4 regions of the Enterobacter sp. KBR-315C3_2022 genome follow, and region 4 is predicted to be linked to each of the others. Evidence: predicted binding sites of a transcription regulator. Region 4 holds the regulator's gene; each other region holds the start of a gene.
The links. The regulator PurR, encoded in region 4, represses purine synthesis genes. The targets are predictions, from matches to a motif close to CANGCAAACGTTTGCNTG.
Positions count from the first base shown of each region.

Region 1: the regulator PurR is predicted to act here: its motif matches at 1,011-1,028, upstream of AB8804_RS09715 (NCS2 family protein).
Region 2: the regulator PurR is predicted to act here: its motif matches at 1,118-1,135, upstream of AB8804_RS04990 (amino acid aminotransferase).
Region 3: the regulator PurR is predicted to act here: its motif matches at 1,257-1,274, upstream of gcvT (glycine cleavage system aminomethyltransferase GcvT).

Region 1 is NZ_JBGKEB010000007.1:118,916-121,119, forward strand. Features, by position in the region: gene AB8804_RS09715 (NCS2 family protein) at 1-959, opposite strand, end outside; gene recG (ATP-dependent DNA helicase RecG) at 1,063-2,204, opposite strand, start outside.
Region 2 is NZ_JBGKEB010000003.1:98,637-100,840, forward strand. Features, by position in the region: gene ompF (porin OmpF) at 1-1,013, shown strand, start outside; gene AB8804_RS04990 (amino acid aminotransferase) at 1,199-2,204, shown strand, end outside.
Region 3 is NZ_JBGKEB010000014.1:76,470-78,673, reverse strand. Features, by position in the region: gene ubiI (FAD-dependent 2-octaprenylphenol hydroxylase) at 1-935, shown strand, start outside; gene gcvT (glycine cleavage system aminomethyltransferase GcvT) at 1,333-2,204, shown strand, end outside.
Region 4 is NZ_JBGKEB010000012.1:8,452-10,655, reverse strand. Features, by position in the region: gene AB8804_RS13885 (MFS transporter) at 1-164, opposite strand, end outside; gene AB8804_RS13880 (YnhF family membrane protein) at 330-419, opposite strand; gene purR (HTH-type transcriptional repressor PurR) at 717-1,742, shown strand; gene punR (DNA-binding transcriptional activator PunR) at 1,759-2,204, opposite strand, start outside.

The DNA.
Region 1 (2,204 bases), on a different contig from region 4:
GAGTTCAGGCCGTTTGCCAGCACGCCGCCCTTCAGGCGCTTCATGTAAAGCGGGCCAGATACCGGCTGCTCGGAGACGTCCGACGTGGCCGTGATGTCGCCGATGGTTTCGAGCGAGGTGATCATAAAGACCAGCATCAGCGGCAGCAGCAGGCTCCAGTCGATGCCCAGACCGTAATAGAGCGGCGTGGGAACGGTAATCAGCGCGCCGTTGGTGGGCGCGGTATTTTCCGGCAGCATGCCCAGCGCCCATGCCAGCAGATAGCCTGCCGCCATGGCGATAACCAGAGACGCCACGCGCAGGTAGGGATTGCGCTGGCGGTTAAGCAGGATGATGATCCCCAGCACTACGCCCGCGAGCAGCAGGTTTTTCGGCGCGCCGAAGGTGTGGTCGCTCATCGCCGCATAGCCGCCGCCGATGGACGTTAAGCCGACCTGAATCAGCGACAGGCCGATGATCATCACCACCACGCCGGACACCAGCGGCGTTATCACGCGGCGAGCCAGGTGCAGCACGCGGGAGATGACCATCTCCGTGCAGCTTGCCAGCATCAGGGTGCCGAACAGCGCCGCCATCATGGTCGGAACGTCCGCGCCGCCGGTTTTTAACGCCGTGCCGCCCATGATCAACGGGGCGACAAAGTTAAAGCTGGTGCCCTGAATCGACAGCAGGCCGGAGCCCACCGGCCCCCAGGCTTTGATTTGAATAATAGAGGCAACGCCTGAAGCAAACAGGGACATGCTGATAATGTGCTGCGTATCTTCGGCCGGTAAGCCGAGCGCCTGGCAGATCAGCAGCGCAGGGGTAATAACGGCGACAAACATGGCCAGCAGGTGCTGACACGCGGCGAAAAGCGTTTGAGGAAGCGGCGGGCGGTCTTCAAGGCGGTAAATTAATTCGCTGTTATGCTTCTGCGCAATCGGTTGCGCATCAGAAGACTCGACGATGTTAACGGACATTGGCGGCAATCCCACGGTGGAAAAGCGGGCATTTTAGCTGAGCACCCGGCAAAAGCAAACGATTGCATTTGTAAATTTTACAAATGCCGTTTTCAGCGGTTTTTCAGGCGTTAGAGTAGCGTTCGGTTTCCGGCATCCAGCGCTCAATTAATGCGTTAGCTTGTTCTGGATAGCGTTCATGAATATGGCGGGCAAGGCGCTGAACTTCGGGGATCATGGCCTGATCGCGCAGCAGGTCAGCCACTTTAAATTCGGCGTTGCCCGTCTGGCGCGTGCCCAACAGTTCGCCCGGACCGCGGATCTCGAGATCTTTTTGCGCAATCACAAAGCCGTCGTTGCTGTCGCGCAGCACCTGAAGGCGCATCTGCGCGGTCTTTGACAGCGGCGCTTTGTACAGCAGCACGCAGTGGGAGGCGACCGCGCCGCGTCCTACGCGCCCGCGCAGCTGGTGGAGTTGCGCAAGGCCCAGGCGTTCCGGGTTTTCAATAATCATCAGGCTGGAGTTTGGCACGTCCACGCCCACTTCGATGACCGTTGTCGCAATCAGCAGATGCAACTCGCCCTGCTTAAACGACTGCATAACCGCCTGTTTTTCAGCGGGCTTCATGCGCCCGTGCACCAGGCCAACGTTTAGCTCCGGCAGGGCGATCTTAAGCTCTTCCCACGTCGCTTCGGCGGCCTGGGCTTCCAGCAGCTCAGACTCTTCAATCAGCGTGCAGACCCAGTACGCCTGACGTCCTTCCTGGGTACACGCGTTGCGCACGCGGTCGATGATATCGCTGCGGCGCGTGTCCGGAATGGCAACGGTAGTCACCGGCGTGCGTCCCGGAGGCAGTTCGTCGATGGTGGAGGTATCCAGATCGGCGTAAGCGGTCATGGCCAGCGTGCGCGGGATAGGCGTTGCGGTCATGATCAGCTGATGCGGATGGAAGCCTTGCTGCAGCCCTTTCTCCCACAGCGCCAGGCGCTGGTGGACGCCAAACCGGTGCTGTTCATCGATGATGACCAGCGCCAGACCATTAAACTGTACCTGCTCCTGGAAAATGGCATGCGTACCGACAATCATCTGTACCTGGCCGCTGGCAATCGCCTCCTGCTGGGCGATGCGCGCCTTGCCTTTTTGCTTGCCAGCCAGCCAGCCGACCTCCACGCCGAGCGGGGCAAACCAGCTGCGGAAGTTGTTGGCGTGCTGCTCTGCCAACAGCTCGGTGGGAGCCATCAGCGCCACCTGCTTGCCGTGCGCGA
Region 2 (2,204 bases), on a different contig from region 4:
TAGCCGGTGCAGCTAACGCTGCAGAAATCTATAACAAAGACGGCAACAAACTGGATCTGTACGGTAAAGCCGTTGGTCTGCACTACTTCTCTGATGATTCCGGCAACGATGGCGACAAAACCTACGCGCGTCTGGGCTTCAAAGGCGAAACTCAGATCAACGACCAGCTGACCGGTTACGGCCAGTGGGAATATAACTTCCAGGGTAACAACTCTGAAGGCAGCGACGCGCAGACCGGTAACAAAACCCGTCTGGCCTATGCTGGTCTGAAATTCGGTGACGCAGGCTCCTTCGACTACGGTCGTAACTATGGCCTGGTGTACGACGTAATCGGTATTACCGATATGCTGCCTGAGTTCGGTGGCGACACTGGCGCGAGCGATGACTTCTTCGCTGGCCGTACCGGTGGCCTGGCAACTTACCGCAACAACAACTTCTTCGGCCTGGTTGATGGTCTGAACTTCGGCGTTCAGTACCTGGGCAAAAACGAACGTGACGATGCTGTTCGCTCTAACGGCGACGGTTGGGCAACGTCCATGAGCTACGAGTTTGACGGCTTCTCCGTACTGGGTGCTTACGGCGCGGCTGACCGTACCAACGCACAGCAGAACCTGGCCTGGGGTAAAGGCGACAAAGCTGAGCAGTGGGCAACCGGCCTGAAATATGATGCGAACAACATCTACCTGGCAGCGCTGTACGGCGAAATGCGCAACGCTGCGCGTCTGAGCAGCCGCGGCTTCGCTAACAAAACTCAGGACTTCTCCGTTGTTGCACAGTACCAGTTCGACTTCGGCCTGCGTCCATCCATCGCTTACTACAAATCTAAAGCGAAAGACGTAGAAGGTATCGGCGACGAAGACTACATCAACTACATCGATGTTGGCGCAACCTACTACTTCAACAAAAACATGTCCACCTACGTTGACTACATGATCAACCAGCTGAAAAGCGACAACAAGCTGGGCATGAGCAGCGACGACATCGTGGCTCTGGGTATCGTTTACCAGTTCTAATCAGTACACCACGCTGTTATATGCTTAAGAGACAGGGCTTCGGCCCTGTTTTTTTTATGGCTTTCAGAAAATAATAGCGACTTTTGAAAAGCCGCACGCTTTTCATCGCAAACGGTTGGCATTTTGTAAATCTCCCGTTAACCTGATAGCGGATTTCACTTCTGTCATCACAATGGAACTTCGTCATGTTTGAGAACATTACCGCCGCTCCTGCCGACCCTATTCTGGGCCTGGCCGATCTGTTTCGTGCCGACGACCGCCCTGGCAAAATCAACCTGGGTATTGGTGTGTATAAAGATGAAACCGGTAAAACGCCGGTTCTGACCAGCGTTAAAAAGGCAGAGCAGTATCTGCTGGAAAACGAAACCACCAAGAACTACCTCGGTATTGATGGTATTCCGGAATTCGGTCGCTGCACGCAGGAGCTGCTGTTCGGCAAAGGTAGCACCATTGTGAGCGACAAACGCGCTCGCACGGCGCAAACCCCAGGCGGTACCGGCGCGCTGCGCGTGGCGGCAGATTTCCTGGCGAAAAACACCTCCGTTAAGCGCGTGTGGGTAAGCAACCCAAGCTGGCCTAACCATAAGAGCGTTTTCAACTCTGCGGGTCTGGAAGTGTGCGAGTACGCCTATTACGACGCGGCGACCCACTCTCTGAACTTTGACGGCCTGCTGGCAAGCCTGAACGACGCGCAGGCGGGTGATGTGGTGCTGTTCCACGGCTGCTGCCATAACCCAACGGGTATCGATCCGACGCTTGAGCAGTGGGAACAGCTGGCGAAGCTGTCCGTCGAAAAAGGCTGGCTGCCGCTGTTCGACTTCGCGTATCAGGGCTTTGCCCGCGGTCTGGAAGAAGATGCGGAAGGTTTACGCGCGTTCGCTGCCGTTCACCAGGAGCTGATTGTCGCGAGCTCTTACTCCAAGAACTTTGGCCTGTACAACGAGCGCGTAGGTGCCTGCACGCTGGTTGCCGCCGATGAGCAAACCGTTGACCGCGCGTTCAGCCAGATGAAATCCGTGATCCGCGCCAACTACTCCAACCCACCGGCACACGGTGCGTCCGTGGTGGCGACGATTTTGAGCAACGACGCCCTGCGCGCTATCTGGGAACAAGAGCTGAACGACATGCGCCAGCGCATCCAGCGCATGCGCCTGCTGTTTGTGAGCACGCTGGCCGAGAAAGGCGCCGACC
Region 3 (2,204 bases), on a different contig from region 4:
GCCACATTGCGTTTGATGATGAAAGCATGGGGTACAGCCACCTGGGCCACATCATTGAAAACGCGGTGATTCACCACGCGCTGTGGCAAAAAGCGCAGGCCTGCAGCGACGTGACGCTGATGGCGCCCGCGCAGATCCAGCAGGTGGCCTGGGGCGAAAACGAGGCGTTTATTACCCTGCAAAGCGGCGACATGCTCACCGCGCGTCTGGTGGTGGGCGCTGACGGCGCAAACTCCTGGCTGCGTAGCAAGGCGGATATTCCGCTGACGCACTGGGACTATCGCCATCATGCGATGGTCGCCACCATCCGCACCGCCGAGCCGCACGGCGGCGTCGCGCGCCAGATTTTCCACAACGACGGCATTCTGGCCTTCCTGCCGCTCAGCGATCCGCACCTGTGCTCGATCGTCTGGTCGCTGGTGCCGGAAAAAGCGCAGCAGATGCAGAACGCGACGCCGGAAGCCTTTAATCAGGCGCTTTGCGTGGCCTTTGATAACCGCCTTGGCCTGTGTAAGCTGGAGAGCGAGCGTCAGGTGTTCCCGCTGACCGGCCGCTACGCGCGCCAGTTCGCGGCCCACCGCCTGGCGCTGGTCGGCGATGCGGCGCATACCATTCATCCGCTGGCCGGACAGGGCGTGAACCTCGGCTTTATGGACGCGGCCGAGCTGGTGGAAGAGCTGCGTCGCCTGCACCGCGAAGGGAAGGACATTGGCCAGCACTTGTACCTGCGACGCTACGAGCGCAGCCGCAAGCACAGCGCGGCGATGATGCTGGCGGGCATGCAGGGCTTCCGCGAGCTGTTTGCCGGGGCCAATCCGGCGAAAAAACTGCTGCGCGATATCGGCCTGAAGCTTGCCGATACGCTTCCCGGCGTCAAGCCTCAGCTTCTCCGCCAGGCGATGGGTCTTAACGATCTGCCGGACTGGCTTAAATAATATTGACCCCCGTCACACTATAATTTCCCGGCCTCGGCGCCGGGGAAATACCCTCATTTGAAATAATCTAATTTCACCCATTTTTTCGCATTAGATAATCTAATCTCACCTTTTTTTCATGACGGAAATCTGGCCCATTTTTCCGCATGAAATATCACCCTGTGCTGAATACTGTTAGATCAATGTTAATTTTGTGCGGGCTTAATCGCATTTTTCCAGTGAATAACTCTGTAGGCTTTTTAGCGTTTTTTAGTCATAAGCTAATGTGATGACCCACTTTACCTTATGGTTTACCGCCAGCTTCGGTGGTAAGTTCAGGTAAAAGAGAACGTTTGCGTCGGCGCCTGATACGGGGCCGATACCGGGTTTCACGGTGGAATTTTTCAACGAGGAAAAGATGGCTCAACAGACTCCTTTGTACGAACAGCACGTGTTGTGCGGCGCCCGCATGGTGGACTTCCACGGCTGGATGATGCCGCTGCACTACGGCTCGCAGATTGATGAGCACCACGCGGTGCGCACCGATGCCGGTATGTTCGACGTGTCCCACATGACCATTGTCGATCTGCGCGGTAGCCGCACCCGGGAGTTTCTGCGTTATCTGCTGGCAAACGACGTTGCGAAGCTCAAGACGCCGGGCAAAGCGCTTTATACCGGCATGCTGAATGCCTCGGGCGGCGTGATTGATGACCTTATCGTCTACTACTTCTCCGAAGATTTCTTCCGCCTCGTTGTTAACTCCGCCACCCGCGAAAAAGACCTCTCCTGGATCACCCAACACGCCGAACCTTACGCCATCGACATCACCGTCCGCGATGACCTGTCGCTGATCGCCGTGCAGGGGCCGAACGCGCAGGCGAAAGCCGCCTCTCTGTTCAGCGACGAGCAGCGCAAAGCAACCGAAGGCATGAAGCCGTTCTTCGGCGTGCAGTCGGGCGACCTGTTTATCGCCACCACCGGCTACACCGGTGAAGCGGGCTATGAAATTGCGATGCCGAACGAGAAGGCCGCCGATTTCTGGCGCGCGCTGGTGGAAGCGGGCGTGAAGCCAGCCGGACTGGGCGCGCGCGATACGCTGCGCCTCGAAGCGGGAATGAACCTCTACGGCCAGGAGATGGACGAAGGCGTCTCTCCGCTGGCCGCCAACATGGGCTGGACCATTGCGTGGGAACCGGCCGACCGTGACTTCATCGGGCGCGAAGCGCTGGAAATGCAGCGTGAAAAAGGGACCGAACAGCTGGTTGGCCTGGTGATGAAGGAAAAAGGCGT
Region 4 (2,204 bases):
ACCATCACGCCGATCGCATAGGCGCTGATCAGCATCCCCGCCGCCGGGATCGAGACATCTACGCCCCTGGCGATAACGGGTAACAGCCCCATTGGGGAAAATTCAGTGGTGCCGATCCCAAACGCGCCAATGGCGAGGGCCAGCAGGGGGAAATTGATTTTCATGCATTAACTCCGGATGCCGCGACGTACCACGACGCAGAACAAAGAAGCCAAAAGCATGACATCAATCACAAAAAATGAGAAGTTAACAATTTGGCAAAAGATATTTGCCGGAGACGTAACAATCAGGAAGGTTACAGGAGGGAGAAGAATCTCCCCCCGTCAAAATCAGTGCAGTGCAGCCGTCAGCCCACCGGCAACAATCAGCGCCAGAACAATAACGGTGGTCATCAGCGAAAACTTAAGATCGGTACTCATCAATTTTTCTCCTTTTAATCCCCACACGGAAAGTGAGCTTGCTCATTTTTACACAGTTTACGTCAAAAATCTTCCCGGATTTAAAATGATAACCACTTTTGCTCTTCCCCTTTTCCTCAAGATAGGACAAAATTCCACGCTAAATTTATTAGCGTACCGGCCATTGACCCCCTCCTGACGTCCTGTGTCGTTTTCCCGGCGTGTCGCAATTCAAAATTGCGTAATAAGGGTGAGAGAAGGCAAACGTTTACCTCCCCATTTTTCAGGGCATTAGGATAGGGTCTGGAGTGACATTTAATGGCAACAATTAAAGACGTAGCAAAACGCGCAAACGTTTCCACTACAACCGTATCACATGTTATTAACAAAACCCGCTTCGTGGCGGAAGAGACGCGCAACGCCGTCTGGGCTGCAATCAAAGAACTGCACTACTCACCGAGTGCGGTTGCGCGCAGCCTGAAGGTTAATCACACCAAGTCTATCGGCCTGCTGGCGACCAGCAGCGAAGCGGCCTACTTTGCCGAAATTATTGAAGCCGTTGAGAAAAACTGCTTCCAGAAAGGCTATACCCTGATTCTGGGCAACGCGTGGAACAACATTGAAAAGCAGCGCGCCTATCTGTCGATGATGGCGCAAAAGCGTGTCGATGGCCTGCTGGTCATGTGCTCTGAATACCCTGAGTCCGTTCTCTCCATGCTGGAGGAGTATCGCCACATTCCGATGGTGGTTATGGACTGGGGCGAGGCGCGCGCCGATTTCACCGACTCGGTCATCGATAACGCTTTTGAAGGCGGCTACATGGCCGGCCGCTATTTGATCGAGCGCGGACACCGCGATATCGGCGTCATCCCTGGCCCGCTGGAGCGCAACACCGGCGCGGGTCGTCTGGCCGGGTTCATGAAGGCGATGGAAGAGGCGCTGATCAGCGTGCCGGAAAACTGGATTGTTCAGGGCGACTTTGAGCCGGAGTCCGGCTACCGCGCGATGCAGCAGATCGTGTCGCAGCAGCACCGCCCTACCGCCGTCTTCTGCGGCGGCGACATCATGGCGATGGGCGCGCTCTGTGCGGCAGACGAGCTCGGCCTTCGCGTGCCTCAGGATATTTCGGTGATCGGGTATGACAACGTGCGCAACGCGCGCTTTTTCACCCCGGCGCTGACGACCATTCACCAGCCGAAAGATTCGCTGGGCGAAACGGCCTTCAACATGCTGATGGACAGGATTGTCAGCAAGCGCGAAGAGTCGCAGTCCATTGAGGTTCACCCTCGCCTGATTGAGCGTCGCTCCGTTGCGGACGGTCCTTTCCGCGACTACCGCCGTTAATCCTCTCCGGGGCCAGCTACGCTGGCTCCCGTAGCCACTCCCTGTTCAGCGTTTCGCTATCTCCCAGATACTCCAGCAGCCAGGCCATTGCGGGCGACACGTCATTTTGCTGCCAGGTCAGGCAGCAGGCCGCGTCCGGGAACGGATTTTCCAGCGTCAGGGCAACCCATTCACCGGCATCAATACGCGGACGCGCAAAGTGGACGGGCACCATACCTACGCACAGCCCCGCGCTCAGGCAGGTTGCTGAAGAGTCCCAGTCGGGCGCCACCACGCGCCGCTGGTTGTCCAGCAGCCAGGTGATACGCTTGGGCAGCGACCGCGACGTATCTTCCAGCACCAGCGACGGACAGTTGCGCAACGCGTCATCGCTCAGCGGTCCTTCCATCGCCGCCAGCGGATGATGGCGCGCAACAACGCAGGTCCAGCTCAGCATGCCCATGTCCCGAAAAGCGTAGCGCC